3 regions of the Rummeliibacillus sp. G93 genome follow, and region 2 is predicted to be linked to each of the others. Evidence: riboswitches for the same ligand, from Rfam matches in the RefSeq annotation. Region 2 holds a riboswitch; each other region holds the start of a gene.
The links. Region 2 has a riboswitch for thiamine pyrophosphate ahead of thiT (energy-coupled thiamine transporter ThiT). Riboswitches for the same ligand answer to the same signal wherever they lie in the genome.
Positions count from the first base shown of each region.

Region 1 (5,728 bases), 120 kb from region 2:
TGGCAAACGGATGAGTTGAGAATGTACTGCCGCAACATTTTGTAGGATTTCTTGAGCTTTCAACATTTCGTTTAGCGGTGCACTGGCTGCTGCGCTGTATAGTTTATTGGCATCGTGTGACATACTGTGCAACCCGACCCCAAACCCTTCATTCACCATTCTTTTAATTACTTTAGGATGGGCCTTAATATTAGAGCCAATCATGAAGAAAGTTGCTTTAGCATGATAGCGGTCAAGTATATCAAGTAAATGGCCGGATTCAAGAGTAGGGCCGTCATCAAAAGTCAGATAAACGGTTTTCCTCCTGTGTTCTTTTTTTAGATGATTGATTGCTTTTTTATGTACAACTTCCTCATGTGCGTTTTCCTTTTTCCTTTCTTTTTGCGTTATTTTCCGGTTTTTATCCGAATTCTTCTTTCCGGCTTGTCCGGTTACATTTGAAGAGGCAGTCGGCGATTTCTGGCTTTTCTTTTCTTGTGGTGTTGCGGCCTGCTTTTTTTCAACCGCAGGATTATCATTATCTGCTGAGGATCCAATAGGGCCAATCAAATAAACGCCCAGCAGGATTGCTGCGAGTATAACTCCTAAGCCTATGCTGACTTTCCCTTTCGCTCTCTTTTTTCCTTGTCGTTTCATCTTTCGAGCAACCTCTCTTTCTTAGTGTGTTTTGTATGATGGATTGAACCTGATTTTTGCGCTATTATGCATTTACCTTTATTAATATGACTTACCAGCACTATGAAAAGTTTTGAGGAAAACAAAATGTTTGTATTTGGTGGTTTCTTTTAAAAAAGAGTTTAAGAAAAAATGGATTAAAGATAAAATAGAAAAGCTAGGTTATACTCTAGAAATAGAATGTGTTAAATTCATAAACAATGTAAATAGGATGTACAGGATATAGATGAAAGGATTTGTATGAATATGAAAGAAAACTTTTGGCGTGACTTGCCACGACCATTCTTTGTGCTGGCTCCCATGGAGGATGTGACTGATGTTGTATTTCGCCATGTCGTGAGCAAAGCAGGACGCCCGGATGTATTTTTCACCGAGTTTACAAACACGGATAGTTATTGCCACCCAGAAGGAAAGAACAGTGTGCGTGGACGTTTGACTTTTACGGAAGACGAACAGCCAATGGTGGCACATATCTGGGGAGACAAGCCCGAGTATTTCCGTGAAATGAGTATCGGAATGGCGGAGATGGGGTACAAAGGCATCGATATTAATATGGGCTGCCCTGTTCCAAACGTAGCGTCTAGAGGAAAGGGTAGCGGTCTTATTCTTCGACCAGATGCAGCTGCAGAAATCATCCAAGCAGCAAAAGCAGGAGGACTGCCTGTTAGTGTTAAAACAAGGCTAGGCTACTCAGATCTAAATGAGTGGGAGGACTGGCTAACGCATATATTGAAGCAGGATATTGCCAACCTTTCGATTCATTTGCGAACAAGAAAAGAAATGAGTAAAGTAGATGCCCATTGGGAGATGATTCCGGCAATCAAGGAATTACGTGACCGTATTGCACCTGACACAATGCTTACCATCAATGGAGACATTCCTGACCGACAAAAAGGTCTTGAGCTTGCTGAACAATATGGAATAGACGGCATCATGATTGGTCGCGGTATCTTTAAAAATCCGTTTGCGTTTGAAAAAGAACCAAGAGAGCATAGCAGTCAGGAGCTTCTAGATCTTTTAAGATATCAGCTAGATTTGCACGATCAATATCAAGAACTAGTGCCACGTTCCATTTCGGGACTTCATCGTTTCTTCAAGATCTATGTCAAAGGATTTCCTGGTGCTGGCGAATTGCGAAATCAATTGATGCACACGAAATCTACGGATGAAGTGCGTGCGCTGATTGATGGTTTTGAAGTAAAGAATGTTGATTAGAAAGCAATAGCCAAACCTAAAAAAGGAAAAAGATTATCTCAGCCCGTGATTGAGATAATCTTTTTTAGTTATAACGGGTGTCTTGTGAGACTACAATATAATAAAATTTTTAACTAGAAAAGAGAAGGACTATGGAGAAGCTCGGATTATATAAGGAAGTTTACATATCGTAAGTAATAGAGTGGCGGTAGCATTCCTATATTTACAACCGTTCGGTGGTGAGATACAACTGTTCCTGGAAGATTTACCACCGCATCCACCCGATTTACAACCGCTCTTCACAAGTTTACTTCCGAAAGTTAGCAATTTAAGTCCTATCTGTCCTAAATGAAGTAAAATATGGTCGCCCGCAAAAAGGTTATAAAAAGAGATAAAGATTTTCAAATTGAAAATTACGTTGTGCTGTGATTAGGTGCCCAACAGCAATCAATCCTAAGGAAAGGGATGTTACTAAATTTCACCATATCTGTCCTTGACAATCCATTCAATAATGTTAAGATAATATCGAATGTTACTAAAACTTCATATGATTTACCACTAGGGGTGCCATTAGAATGGCTGAGATCAAAGTGTGACTTTGAGACTCTTGGAACCTGATTTGGTTTATACCAACGTAGGGAAGTGGCACGGCAGAAATTTTATTTTTTGATACATATAATTTCTAATACCCACTTTCTTTGCGTAAAGGAAAGTGGGGTTTTTTTATTCCATTTTCCTAACACTATTTTTGGAGGGATTATGATGAAATTTTCAGAGCAGTTACGACGTGAGGCAGATTCTATTTGGGAAGCAAGTTTTCAGCATCCATTTGTGACAGGGATAGCTGATGGAAGCTTGCCATTAGAAAGCTTCCGCTATTACGTGTTGCAGGATTCTTATTATCTTTCTCATTTTGCCAGGGTGCAGGCATTGGCGGGAGCAAAGGCACCTGATTTGCACACAACGGCTCGCATGGCTATTCATGTACAGGGTACAGCTGAAGCAGAATTGAGTCTGCATGCTAATTTTTCAAAGCAATTAGGCATTACTGATGCTGAAATTGCTGAGTTTAAGCCTGCTCCCACTGCCTATGCGTACACATCTCATCTATATCGAGCGGCATTTACTGGTCATATTGGTGATATTATTGCAGCGCTTCTTCCATGCTATTGGCTTTATGATGAAATCGGTCAGCGTTTAAAGGGAAATACGCCAAATCAACCAATCTATCAAGAGTGGATTGCTGCATACGGTGGCGATTGGTTCCATGAAAAAGTGGTGGAGCAAATCGAGCGAATCGATGAGATTGCTGAGAGGGTTACAGAATCAGATCGCTTGCAAATGCTCGAGCATTTTATGATCAGCAGCCAATACGAATATTCATTTTGGGAGATGGCTTATCAGCATGAAGATTGGCCAATCGTGAATAAGGATTCGATGGTGAGAGGCTAATGAATCGAGAGCTGCATATTGTTTCGACAGGCAGACAGCCTATTCCTGAAATGATTCGGATCGCCAAAGATATTCATCCATTCATTGATGCTTTCCATATCCGTGAAAAGCAGAGAACTGCCAGAGAACTAATGGAAATCGTAAATCAACTGAAGGCAGAAGGTGTGCCTTTGGATAAAATCATCATCAACGATCGACTGGACGTCGGAGCGGTCACAAAGGTGAAGGGCGTTCAACTAGCTAATCATAGTTTGGATATCGCGGTTGTGAAGGATGTTTTTCCAGCATTACGGCTAGGATGTTCGGTTCACACAGTAGAAGAAGCGATATATGCGAGTGAATGTGGCGCAGATTATGTGATATATGGCCATATCTTCCCTTCACAATCCAAGCCGGACAAAGAACCACGAGGCCTAGAAAAATTAAAGGAATTAACTATGAACGTAAAAGTTCCAGTGATTGCGATTGGCGGAATTCAATTTGAGAATGTAGAACGAGTGTTGGAAGCAGGAGCAAGCGGGATTGCAGTCTTGTCAGGAGTGATGTTGGCAAACAATCCAGTACAGGCAGCGAAAAAGTATTCTGCAAAATTGAGGTTAACGGAAAGTCCTTTATCAAAATAAATTGATTAGCACACGTAAAAGGAAGTGAGCGGATGAGACTCCAAATAAATGGTGAATCTCTAGAAGTTCCCGAGCAAATAAGAGTTGTGTCAGATGTGATTCATCACTTTGGATTAGAATCTAAGGTTTTCATTATGGAATTAAATCATAACATTTTAGACAAAAGTCGCTATTTCGACACAGCTGTATCAGAAGGCGACAAAATAGAGATTGTACACTTTGTTGGAGGTGGATGAAATGTTGAAAATTGGGCCATATGAATTTCAATCAAGACTTTTATTAGGAACAGGAAAGTACCCAAACTTTGATATTCAGAAAGAAGCCGTGGAAGTATCAGGAACGGACATCCTTACGTTTGCCGTTAGAAGAATGAATATTTTTGAGGCGAGCCAGCCGAATTTCCTGGAGAAAATAGATTTAGCGAAGTATAAACTATTACCCAATACAGCAGGGGCCACTACGGCTGCAGAAGCGGTTCGCATCGCCAAGCTGGCAAAGGCATCTGGCTTATGTGACATGATTAAAGTCGAAGTCATCGGTTGCCAAAAAACCCTGTTGCCTGACCCGTTCGAAACATATAAGGCATCTGAAGAATTATTGAAAGAAGGATTTATTGTCCTTCCTTATATCTCAGATGATGTATTGCTAGCTAAAAGATTGCAAGAATTAGGCGTCCATGCAATCATGCCTGGCGCTTCTCCAATAGGCTCTGGTCAAGGCATTATCAACCCGCTTAATTTAAGTTTTATTATTGAGCAGGCAACTGTACCCGTTATTGTAGATGCAGGTATTGGTGCGCCATCTGATGCGGCTATTGCTATGGAAGCAGGAGCGGATGGAGTCCTCTTGAATACTGCTGTTTCAGGTGCTGGTAATCCCGTGAAAATGGCGAAAGCAATGAAGCTTGCCATTGAAGCAGGACGCTTAGGCTATGAAGCAGGTAGAATAGCGAAAAAAAACTATGCAACGGCTAGCAGTCCAACCGAAGGAATGAGCATCGGGTGAGTGAGCGTTATTCAAGGCAAGAATTATTTGTGCCTATCGGTAAAGAAGGCCAAGAGAAAATTAGGCAAAAGCATGTACTTGTAATTGGTGCAGGGGCACTCGGAACGGGAAGTGCAGAAAGTCTCGTACGTATGGGGGTTGGTAAGCTGACTATAGTTGATCGAGATTACGTAGAGTGGAGTAATCTTCAAAGGCAACAATTATACGATGAGGAAGATGCCAAGCAACGCGTACCTAAAGCTATTGCAGCGCATAAACGATTATCACAGTTAAATAGTGAAGTAGAAATCCATGGTCTTGTTCAAGATGTTTCAGCGACTGAAGCAGAGCAACTTATAAGGGATGTGGATCTCATAATGGATGCCACAGATAATTTTGACACACGCATGATTCTAAATGATGTAGCACAAAAATATAACATTCCATGGATTTATGGTGCTTGTGTCGGAAGCTATGGATTAAGCTATTCCATTATCCCGGGGAAAACGCCTTGTTTAAATTGTTTGCTGGAGACAGTGCCAATTGGTGGATTAACGTGTGATACGGCAGGCATAATCAGTCCCGCTGTCCAAATGGTAGTGGCTTATCAAATCACTGAAGCGCTAAAGATTTTGGTTGAGGATGATTGTTCTTTAAGGAATCAGCTTATATCCTTTGATTTATGGAAGAATCAACATACTTCTATCATAGTCGATCAGTTAAAGAAACAGAGTTGTCCATCCTGTGGCGATCATCCAACTTATCCTTACCTAGAACATCAAAGTCAATCAAAAGTAGCA
Region 1 covers NZ_CP097314.1:2,689,125-2,694,852, reverse strand. The annotation lists gene M2M59_RS13560 (polysaccharide deacetylase family protein) at 1-636, opposite strand, end outside; gene M2M59_RS13555 (tRNA dihydrouridine synthase) at 922-1,890, shown strand; TPP riboswitch at 2,420-2,527, shown strand; gene tenA (thiaminase II) at 2,632-3,321, shown strand; gene tenI (thiazole tautomerase TenI) at 3,321-3,944, shown strand; gene thiS (sulfur carrier protein ThiS) at 3,977-4,180, shown strand; gene M2M59_RS13535 (thiazole synthase) at 4,182-4,949, shown strand; gene M2M59_RS13530 (thiazole biosynthesis adenylyltransferase ThiF) at 4,946-5,728, shown strand, end outside.
Region 1: it holds a riboswitch for thiamine pyrophosphate, as region 2 does, so the genes downstream of both, tenA (thiaminase II) here and thiT (energy-coupled thiamine transporter ThiT) in region 2, are expected to answer to the same signal.

Region 2 (5,728 bases):
ACAATATGCTCCGCTTTTTGTGAGATAAATGGTTCTACAGCTAAAACCATACCTTCTTTCAACATTGTACGTTCCCAAGCATCAAAATAGTTAAGAACGTGTTGTGGTTCTTCATGAAGAGAGCGCCCAATTCCATGTCCTGTCAGATTCATGATGACGTTTAAGCCGTGATCACGCGCCTCACGCTCTACTGCTTTGCCGATTTGGTTTAGTTTAGAACCTGCTTTAACTTTCGTCATAGCACGTTCGAATGCACTTGATGCTACATCACAGATTTTTTGGATATCTGCATTATCCACATCTCCTACGATAAACGAAATGCCGGTATCTGCATAATAACCATCCACATGTCCAGACACATCAATGTTAATCAAATCGCCTGCTTTTAATTTATAATTGTTCGGGATGCCGTGTGCTACTTGTTCATTGACGCTTAAGCATGTGTATCCTGGAAAATCATATTCTGCTTTAGGTCCAGAAACCGCACCTTTCTCGTCAAATAGCTTTCCAGCCAAATCATCCAATTCTTTAGTCGTTACCCCTGGCTTGGCCGCTTCTTTTAAAGCCTCACGAATTTCGGCCATAGCACGGCCAGCTTTCATCAAAGCATCTATTTCTTCTTGCGTTTTTGCAATCATGTAAAACGATCCCTTCTGATTAATCTCGCTATTTAACTATACCACAAAATTCTGTGATGAAGTGAAAACCGGCTCAGTGGAGGTTTCTCTATTCCCCCTCATAACCTGCTAACCAAACAGCTACTTAGAATTTAAAAATGCGAGGTAAATTAAGTATACTTTTCTAAATTAACATATGCGTTTCTATAGAAATAAGTGCTTGCGCTTTAAGAAAAAACCGCCGTTCAAAATGTTCGGCTCATAGGAAACAACAAAAGCAGATGGGGCTATTTTTGTAATGCAATCTCGGAAATACCTTTCCTCTTTTCTCTTGGCAATCACTTTCAAACAGAGACGTTCCCCATCTTTACCATTACCAATCCATGCTGTGACGCCAAAGCCTTCATCCCTCAATTTGCTAACCAACCCCTGCTGTTCTCTGTCAACAATCACATCAAAGATCATATAACCTAGCGCTAGTTTGCTTTCAATGAGACCACCAGAATAAACGCCTAATCCCCATCCTACGCAATAAGCTAATATATTGAGCGGACGGTCTAAATTATCCAGCACAATCTTCAACCCCATCAAATAGATAAAGACCTCTGCTACAGACATCAGGGATGCTACAATTCGATATCCTTTTATCACAAGAATCATCCGCAATGTTACCAGTGTCATATAAACAATATTGATAATAATAATTAGTAAAAGCATCTCCAACAGATTCACCCCGCAATCAATTATTAGTATGTAGATTTATTACAATCCATACCCAGTCATGAAACTAAAAAAACGAATTGAGTTCCGTTACGATTCGCTAGTATTAGCAAACTTTATTAAAGAAGATCGGAATAAATACGATAAAATTGTTATAGAATTTTTAGGTAATCAAATCTTATAAACTTTTAGCTTCTGCCGAAGAAGATACCTTAAAACAAGAAGGGTGGAAATTATATGAAGAATAGACTTGATCCACTAGAAGCAGCCTTACAGTTTGTTGAAAAACATTTTCATAATTGTCAGGGAGCTATCTTAGCTGGGAGTGTTGTTCGAGGACAAGCAACTGAAACTTCTGATTTAGATATCATCATATTTGACAAAAGTTTTCCTTTTTCTTATCGTGAGTCCCTTATTGAATTTGGATGGAATATTGAACTGTTTGTTCATAATTTGAAGTCTTATCGTTTCTTTTTTGTAAGTGATTGTAAAGAAGGAAGGCCTACAATGCCAAGAATGGTAAGTGAGGGCAAAATTTTAAAAGATACAGGAGTATTATCGGCTATTAGAAAGGAAGCCAAAGACTTAATAGAACAAGGGCCAGAAGATTGGACAAAAGAAACAATGGACATAAAGCGATATTTTGTTACGGATGTGTTAGATGATTTAATCGGTTGTCAAAATAGAGCTGAAGGCATTTTTATTGCGAGCACACTCAGCGAATTAGTTAGTGAATTCATCCTTCGAAGTAATGGCAAATGGATTGGTACATCAAAATGGGTTTATCGTTCATTAGTTCATCATGACAAGAAACTTGCAAACGAATTTGTTGAAGCATTCGACGCATATTATAAATCAAATGATATTGGTAAGATTGTATGCCTGACTGATCAAGTCCTTCAACCATTTGGTGGAAGATTATTTGAAGGCTTCTCTTTAGGAAAATAACCTAATAAATAAAAACGCTCAGAATGTATCTGAGCGTTTGTTCATTGTATTGCTAATACCAAGACGAATTCTTAATGTAATTAGCAGTCTTCCCTCATTAATTTTTCGGGTTAGCTATTCGTGGCGCAGACTTAAAGAGCAGCGCAACGACAATAATCGTTAAAATAATAGCAGGAATCATATAAGAGCCGTTGTACACAATAGAGTACCAATATACATTTTGCTTTCCTGCATATTCAGCAAAGAACACGATTCCCGCCAATGTATGTGCTGCATATTTTAATAATCCGCCAATAAATGTTCCAATTGTTATAGCAACGATCATTTTGCCAGTTTGGCCACGTCGGTTGGCAGCAATCATCATTCCTCGCATCACACCAGCTAAGCCTACAGCTGTAAATGCAAAGAAATAATCGATGAAGCCTTGCAAAGGCGTTAACACATAGGCGCCCCCTATTAACACTTGCAATCCGCCAATTAATAGCCCTGTAACGAGTCCAGCCATTGTCCCCCAACGAAATGCCATCAGTACAATCGGAACCATTACAAGGCTAATAGAACCGCCCTGTGGCCATAGACTAAAGGACAGCTTATCCAATACAAATCCGATTGCTGCAAATATGGCGATTTCAATCATCATTAATAAACGTTTCTTATTCAATATACTTCCTCCCGTATTTCGATGCAGCCCACTCTTGCCTAAAGCGTATTCCCGTAAACAAGTATTCCAGAAGATTTCCACCCAAATAAAAAACGACATTAGGATAGCCCTAACATCGAAATAAGTCGGTCTCTATCCACATTCCTACGCAAGCATTAACTTACAGGTTCAAAGGGTTAGAATTTCGGATTCACTCTCAGCCGCCCATTTGCGGCTCCCCTCGTGGTCGATACATCAGTATTTAATTGAACACATTTATTGTACTTGATTTGATTTTAAATTGCCATGGTAATTTTCATCTTTCTGAATCTTTCAGTGAGCCCTGTGCGTATGTATAGATATATGGAGGTGTCAAAATTGGAATTGGAAAACAATAATAACCGTGTAATCTCTTCTTTGTGTTATTTTAGTATATTTTTTGCTGGATTTATCTTGCCCGTCATCGTGTATTTTGCTGTAAAGGAACAAGAAGTGAAAAGGCATGCTAAGCGCGCCTTACTCTCTCACCTTCTTCTTCTGGTCCCTACCATTATTGGCGTCATTATATTTATGGCCGTGGTGGCTGGAGCCGGTTTTTATAGTTATTCATTTGAAACAGGGAGTCCAGATGCATCGTCCAATGATGGTATGTGGATTATGGGAGCATGGCTTATCTTTATTGTTGTAGAAGCTATCCTTTCGCTAGGCGTGTTCATTTGGAATATTGTACAAGGAATTAAAGTACTCAAAGTTTAAAATACTGTTAATATGGCTATTAGTTAAATATACACAAGCTCATCAATGAATGGAGTGCTACTATATGCAATTACGAAAAGTAATAAAAACTGTAATCAAAATCGCACCAGTTGTTTATCCAATCATCTTAAAAGTGATTGATGCAAGACATGATAAAAAAGCAATGAAAAAATAATCACTAAAAACGCCGTATTCTCTGTGGAATACGGCGTTTTTTTATATGAACTTTAAGTTGAGATTAAAAGGTATAGCAACACCTAAGCATGACTACTTAAAATGCCCAGCTGCCATTGCGGAAAATAGGCTCAACTGTACCGTCTGCTAGAACGCCGTCGATATCCATTTCTCCGCTACCAATCATGAAGTCTTCATGAGTAATTGATGTATTAATACCTTTTTCTTCGAGCTCCTCTTTTGTCAGGCTGCTTCCACCTTCATAGCATGTCGGATAAGCTTCGCCAATCGCCAGGTGGTTAGAGGCATTTTCATCGAAAAGCGTATTGTAGTAAAGAATATTTGATGCAGAGATAGGCGACTCATGTGGTACAAGAGCAACTTCGCCAAGGTACTTAGAACCTTCATCCGCTTTGACTAATTCTTGCAGCAAATCATGACCAACCTCTGCTTCAGCTTTTACAATCTTTCCACCTTCGAATGTCAGCTTAAATTGATCGATAACATTACCTTGGAAAACAAGCGGTTTTGTATTCGATACAAAGCCGTTCACACCGTATTTTGATGGCATTGTGTACACTTCTTCTGTTGGCATATTTGCTACAAACGAAGAACCAGCAGGTGTATGGCTCGCACCTGTGCACCAAATATGCTTATCTGGCAATTCAATTGTTAAATCAGTGCCAGGCGCTTTATAATGCAGCTTTTGATAACGTTTTGCGTTTAAAAGATCTGCTCTCGCATCTAGGTTTTTCAAATGTTGTTCCCAGTTGTCTACAGCATTTCCTTCACCAATATGAACCGTTTTGAAGATCGCTTCCCATAATGCTGGCAGCTGCTCTTCTTCTTTTAAATCAGAGAATACTTTTGCAGCCCATTTCTTCGATGGTACAGCAATAATAGACCACGCAATCTTGTCGTTCATCACTGCATCGCGATAGTTTTCAAGCGCTTTGCCTGATGCTTTTTGCTGTGCGGATAGTTTTTCAACTGGCACTCCCGTAAGGTTATCCGGATCTTGCGCATCAATCCACAAAAGAGCACCCCCACGCTCAATCAACTCATCTCGTTGTTCACTGATCCAGCGTGGAAATTTAGCAAATTCATCAGCTGGTGCATTGTCGTAAAAAGCGCGGTCAATCACATCATCTGAAAAATTAACCGTTACGCGTGCAGCCCCTGCTTCATACGCTTTTTTTGCCACTAATCTTGTAAATTCAACTGTCTCTGTTGTTGTATTGATTAACATGGTTTGACCCTTTTGTATATTTGCGCCCACTCTTACTGTAAGCTCAGCAAATTGTTCTAGCTTCTCTTCAAACGTCATATTATTTCCCTCTTTTCTTTGCGTGATAAGGTTTCTTCCCATCGCCCTTGTTTTTTCTGTTTGCATTTGTACCATTCGTTGAATAGCGTTTATTCCCTTTGTTAGGTTTGGCTTCTGCCTTTCCCTCTTTTAATTGGCCATTTGACCAATTTTTCTCAACTGGCTCAATTTCTAATTCTCTCATGCGTTTTAGATATGCTTGTTCTTCATGATGTGCAAGTAATGTAAGTACTTCCCCGCTATTGCCAGCTCTTCCTGTTCTGCCTGAACGGTGGATATATTGCTCTTTTGTGAATGGCACGTTGACATGAATAACATGTGTTAGCCCCTCTATATCTAAGCCCCTTGCCGCAATATCTGTAGCGAGAAGGACGCGCGCATCACCCTTGCGGAAACGTTCAATCGCTGATTTTCTTTCCTCTTTTTTCATCTCAGAATGCAAGGCTACAATCGGCGCATTGCGAAAACCTAGCTTTGATTCTTTCATCATCACTTGGTCTAAGTTATTGATAAAAGCTAGTCCACGCAACCCTGAAAGGTTTGACA
Region 2 covers NZ_CP097314.1:2,564,770-2,570,497, forward strand. The annotation lists gene map (type I methionyl aminopeptidase) at 1-638, opposite strand, end outside; gene M2M59_RS12975 (DUF2179 domain-containing protein) at 822-1,334, opposite strand; gene M2M59_RS12980 (nucleotidyltransferase domain-containing protein) at 1,575-2,285, shown strand; gene thiT (energy-coupled thiamine transporter ThiT) at 2,383-2,946, opposite strand; TPP riboswitch at 3,071-3,177, opposite strand; gene M2M59_RS12990 (magnetosome magnetite crystal formation protein family) at 3,304-3,681, shown strand; gene M2M59_RS12995 (aminopeptidase) at 3,953-5,182, opposite strand; gene M2M59_RS13000 (DEAD/DEAH box helicase) at 5,184-5,728, opposite strand, start outside.

Region 3 (5,728 bases), 400 kb from region 2:
CTTCCCCTTAAATTCCGGCCGTATTTTTTCCAGCTCCATATCTTCTTGCCCGATATGCACACCATCCGCTTCTATCTTCAAAGCCAATTCGATATGATCATTGACAATAAATGGGATCTCATATTGCTTGCAGAGCCTCTGGCACTCACGCGCAAACATTTCAAGATCTTTGCCAGTTAATGCCCCTTCACCCTTTTCACGCAACTGAAACATTGTGATACCAGCCTGTAATGCTTGTTCGAGCACTTGGAGGGGTGGTTCAATGCAGTTTTGCGTGCCCATAATCAGATAAACTGCTAAATCCTCTTTCCTCACTAATTGTCACCTCACAGTTGCCGCTTAATTTTTTATACGCAAAATGGTTTGTAGGACCATGTCCATTCCCTATATTTAATGGATGTTGAATAGCTAAATGGACGAATTTTTTCGCTTCTATTATGGCACTTTTTAAAGAGAAGCCCTGTGCCAAAAAAGCGGTTAACGCTGCTGAGAAGGTGCATCCTGTACCGTGTGTTTGAACAGTGGAAATTCGCTTCGTTTGCATTGAAAAGAACGAATCATCTTGAAAAAATACAGTATCTACTGCATCCTTACCTTCTAAATGACCGCCTTTTATAATGACGCATGAAACACCCATTGCAAGCATTGCGTTTGCAGCCTTTTCTAAGTCTTTTGGGCTTTTTATTTCGATTCCGCTTATTACCTCTGCTTCTGGTATGTTTGGCGTAAGAATAGTTGCACGCGGCAATAGGAATTTTTTCAGCGCAGTCACTGCCTCATGTTGTAGCAAAGATGCTCCACCTTTCGCAATCATCACTGGGTCTACTACCAATTGTGTCTCTTTATCTCGCAAACTATGTGCTACAGCTTCAATAATCTCGGCAGAAAACAACATGCCCGTTTTCACCGCTTTTATCGGCATATCCCTCATCACTACTTCGATTTGCTGCTGAACAAATTCTGGTTGGGCTGGGTATATACCTTCAACACCTAGCGTATTTTGTGCAGTCAATGCCGTAATAGCTGATGTGCCAAAAACGCCAAGCTCCTGGAAAGTCTTTAGATCTGCTTGAATACCTGCTCCTCCACCGCTGTCAGAACCCGCAATAGTCATGGCAATATTCATTATGCTCGCCCCCCTGAAACCTGTTGCAATTGATTAAGTACTTCTTGTTGAACAGCACCTAACCATTCCTTCTGGCATGCCATCTCGGCAACCTTTTTATAGTCTTTCAAAACGTCGGTTAAGATAGAAAGGTTATTTCTTTCTACTGCTAAGGCTGCTGTACAAATAGCGCTAAGCAAACACCCCGTACCCGTAATCTTCGTCATGAGCTCATGACCGCCTGCTATATAATCAATACTTTCGCCGTTTGTTGCAATGTCCACCTCGCCGGTGACAATAACAAAACAGTTGTACTGTTTCGCTATAGCTTTTGCTGTCTGCTCGGTATCCATCTCTCCTACGCCGCTGTCTACTCCCTTTGAGTCCCAATTGACACCTGCGATTGCTGCAAGTTCTCCAGTATTGCAGCGAATAAGATCAAATTTAATTTCTCTCAATAGATTCTTCACCGTCTCGCGACGAAAGGCAGTGGCGCCTACGCCTACCGGATCTAGAACGACAGGAATTCCCACTTCATTCGCTTTGCGTCCAGCTACAATCATTGCTTCTTTTGTTCTGCCATTAATGGTACCAATATTAACAAGTAAACCACTTGCAACAGAAACCATATCTCCTACCTCTGCGATTTCATCTGCCATAACTGGCGATGCCCCAATCGCGAGCAGTCCGTTTGCTGTAAAATTTGCTACTACATAATTTGTTATACAGTGGATTAAAGGATTTTTCTGATTTATTTTAAGCAAGCTCATAAGGTGAAAGCTCCTTCCAATTTTCTAAAGACCAGGCCATATCCCAAAACTTGCATTCGTAATAGGCACTCATTTGGAAAAATGCTTTCATCTTTTGAACGTCAGCTGGGTGTTCTTTCGCATACTTATTGAGCATCTGCTTTTGGATGTCCAGTTGATCTTTAAACTCTTTACCGCTATACAATTCAATCCAATCTCTGTATAACTTCTGTGTCGGTTTTTCATCTTTATACGCTTCACCAATACTTTGGTATAACCAAGGACATGGCAGCAACGCGGCAAATGCAACTGGCAGGCTTTCGTTTAGAACGGCGTTATACATATGGTTAATATAATTATTGTTGGCTGGCGCAGGAATAAGCTCCGCTTGTTCTTGTTCTCCAATATGAAGTTCTTTGAAAACAGTCCGGTGGAGCTCAAGTTCTGCTTCATTTATACTTCTAGCTGATTCAAGATAATAGGCCATTTCCTGGTTCGTCTCCGATTTGGATGCTGCTATTGCCAATATTTTTGAGTAATGCTTTAAATAAATGGCATCCTGCATCATATAAAATTTAAAGTTCTCCATTGGCAGTGTGCCATGTACTAACCCTTTCACGAATGGGTGTACCATGCTATCATCCCAATATGCATCTGCTTCTTCTCTAACAACTTCATCAAATCTCACTGTTCGTCCTCCTTTAAAGTGGACGTAGACGCAAAAAATCCCTATGAGTAGACATAGAGATTTCATACCTTCATCTGCTCCCTACGTCAGTATTAACTGTCAGGTTCTAAGGGTCAGGTTTTAACCTTCTCAACACTTTCGTGTCCCCCCGCACTAAAATATTTGGTTGGGTACAAAAAAACTCTCCCATAAACGGAGAGCTGCTGTACAAAACGATCATATGTACTTTGCTCCCTACGCCAGTATTAACTGTCAGGTTCTAAGGGTCAGGCTTAAACCTTCTCAACACTTTCGTGTCCCCCTGCAAATATTTAAGTTATATTCATCGTACCATTCAACTGGATGCCATTCAAGGATAAAACAAGCTTAGCTTTTTACAACATATTAGAATTCTTTCCTAAACACATAACTTACCTTGTCGTACCCCATCTTTTCTTCATAAAAACGGTGTGCCTTCGTACGTTGCAACCCAGAAGATAAGGCCACACACTCATACTTATATTCTTTCGCCCATGCTTCTACAAATTCAAGCAACTCTTCTCCATAACCGAACGAGCGCTTAGATGCATCTGTCACTAAATCACATACCCATATATATCTTCCATAATAAAGTGTAATCATTGGCTGGAATCCGACCACCGCAACTATTTCATCAGAGTCAACGAGTGCATAGAGCTTATACTGTTCCTTTTCCATCGCTTCCATCACTAATTCTACATATGTGTTTATATCTAAATGTGTTCTGAGTTGGCTCATGACCGGAAAGGCATCCATAATTTCATCTTTTGAGCTTAAATTTTTTATCATTTTCATAAAAACACCTCCTAGATTATCGATACTCATTCATAAAGATCACGACTTCCCTTTTCGAAACGTTCCGGAAAGCGTAAAATGATATCCCCGTTTGAAAAGCTTTCTCCATTATTAGTAAATTCAATCGGCTCTTTTACACCAGGCTTGGCATTCGGTCTCCATCCAAAATTAAACGAATCTCCTTCCTCCTCATTTGAGAAGAGCCAATCCGTTTGAACAGGTCTAGCATAATCTTTAATCGTAGCCCAATCTTCTGGAATAGAAAAAACCCCATATGTCTTATGATTCAATAGCACTTTCTCTGTCATTTGAACTGGTGGAATATAAAGACTTTGCCTATCGTAGGTGATATAATCCCGTTGCCTCAGTAGATAAAATGTAAATGAATCCACCTTGTTTTTATGAAAAATATTCCACACATATACATACTTTGGACGTTTTCTATCTTCTATCTTCCATATCATCGGTTCTTCTCGATTATCCACTTCAGCGACTCGCCATTTATTCTTCTTCCAAATCCAATAGCTAAGTCCATAGTCTTTATTCAAAGAAATAAAAGGAACCACTTTATGGCGTTCATCAACGTGGATTATATCTTGTATTGTTTTTACGCTAGCCTCAGGGAAGGTCTGATTTATATCCTTTTTCAGCGCTTCCTCTGTTGGAAAAGGAGTTGGTTTTGAATAAGAATAATAGAAGAATAGACCTATAATACCAATAATCACTACTAAAAGAGCAAACATTCCTTTTCTTTTCTTCATATTATTGCTCCTCCTTTAGCACGGAATTATTTAAACGGTAATAAAGCTGTTGCTGAGGTGTAGTTATCAAAATTCCTTTTCCGTCTTTTTCTATGTACAGTGCCGGTGATGGAAGCCCACTTCCCCATTTCGGCTTTACTCCTGCAAGCTGATAAGGAAAATGTTCATCTTTTTTGTTAATTTCTGAGGGACTCATCTCATAAAGGCTTGAAAACCACTTATCGCTATAGATTTCCCGCTGTTTCAAGTGTGTGAATTTCCCTGCTAACTTCTTTCTATCTAACACTATCTTCTTTTTTGCTGAAGGATGAATAGTAATTAATTTTGCATTTTCTAAATTCGCTAGGTATGTTGCTGGTTTTTTGTCTGGAAAAATCCATTGTTGAAAGGGTATTGCTACAAGTGAAGCTACTATAAAAATGAAATTGAAGCTAAACCCCAGCCAAGCAAAAGAGCGATATGATTTCCATCGATTTCTGCCTTTTAATATAAAGTATAAAATCCATACCCCTAAAGGCAAAATGGATAGTTTTAGCGCTGTGCTCCAGATGTTCAAGTTAATAGAAAAAGAAAAAAGACCTACGAATAACACGAGTACAGCCTTCCAAATTTTAATGCCGCCTCCATGTTTTTTATAGTTACGGTAGAATAGGTAACCACAGATACACCATGCTAAAAGTAGAGTTATGACAGGTATAATAGCAATGGATGAATAATCAATTGTAACCACACTATCTCCCCCTTCTGCTTCTCATTTTCGGATGATGTCCCTACTTCCTATATACATCATTATGTCATAAGGAATCCAACCAATATAGAATAATTTTACCTTTTTGGTAAATGCATTTAACAAACCAATAAGCTTTTATTATATGATAGACAGTATATTAAGAGAGCTAAAGAGGTGACCCATGTCAAAATTTAAGCGATTCATGCGTTTAGAGTGGCAGAATTTTAAAGAAGAATTTAAAGAGGACATTCATTATGAATGGGAAACAGACTATAAGGGACATATAATTAAAGTCGTTATGGATATTCATGCAAAACAATTATTTGTAGATCAAACATTAGTGAAACAAGTTCAATATCCAAGCTTTGTTTCCCACTTCTATACATTCAAGAAACTAAAAGAAAAAGTTGAAATAGATGGTGAAACTTATATCATTGACGCGGACATAGGAGGCTTTACTTCCTATGTTTGTACTATAAAAGTCGATGGCACAACTATTTTTAAAGAAAAAGAAGTATTAGACTTCAATCCATCAGAATATCGACAAGCTATCCTCCCCTTTATCATTGATCAGGTGAAAGTAAACGGTAAAGTTGTGAATGAAACATTGCCGGATGAATCTTATTATTTTCTAGAAGATGATGATATTCGTTTTGCTCCTGGCGCAGCCGATCAGCTGATAGATGATACATACGGCTTTTCCTCTGACGCAAAATCATTATTGAAATTACTGTTAAAACAATTAAATATACCTAACCATAAAACCCGCAGAGCTATTTATGAAAAAGTAAGAGATAAGGAATTTGCTGAATATGTTGGAATCTTTCGGGAGTTGTTAAAACAAGAAGAAGGTATAGATCGAGAAGCATTGCACAATGAAGC
Region 3 covers NZ_CP097314.1:2,965,865-2,971,592, forward strand. The annotation lists gene thiE (thiamine phosphate synthase) at 1-315, opposite strand, end outside; gene thiD (bifunctional hydroxymethylpyrimidine kinase/phosphomethylpyrimidine kinase) at 260-1,126, opposite strand; gene thiM (hydroxyethylthiazole kinase) at 1,126-1,875, opposite strand; gene tenA (thiaminase II) at 1,862-2,542, opposite strand; TPP riboswitch at 2,604-2,702, opposite strand; TPP riboswitch at 2,757-2,855, opposite strand; gene M2M59_RS14975 (GNAT family N-acetyltransferase) at 2,927-3,355, opposite strand; gene M2M59_RS14980 (hypothetical protein) at 3,382-4,116, opposite strand; gene M2M59_RS14985 (hypothetical protein) at 4,118-4,846, opposite strand; gene M2M59_RS14990 (hypothetical protein) at 5,028-5,728, shown strand, end outside.
Region 3: it holds a riboswitch for thiamine pyrophosphate, as region 2 does, so the genes downstream of both, tenA (thiaminase II) here and thiT (energy-coupled thiamine transporter ThiT) in region 2, are expected to answer to the same signal.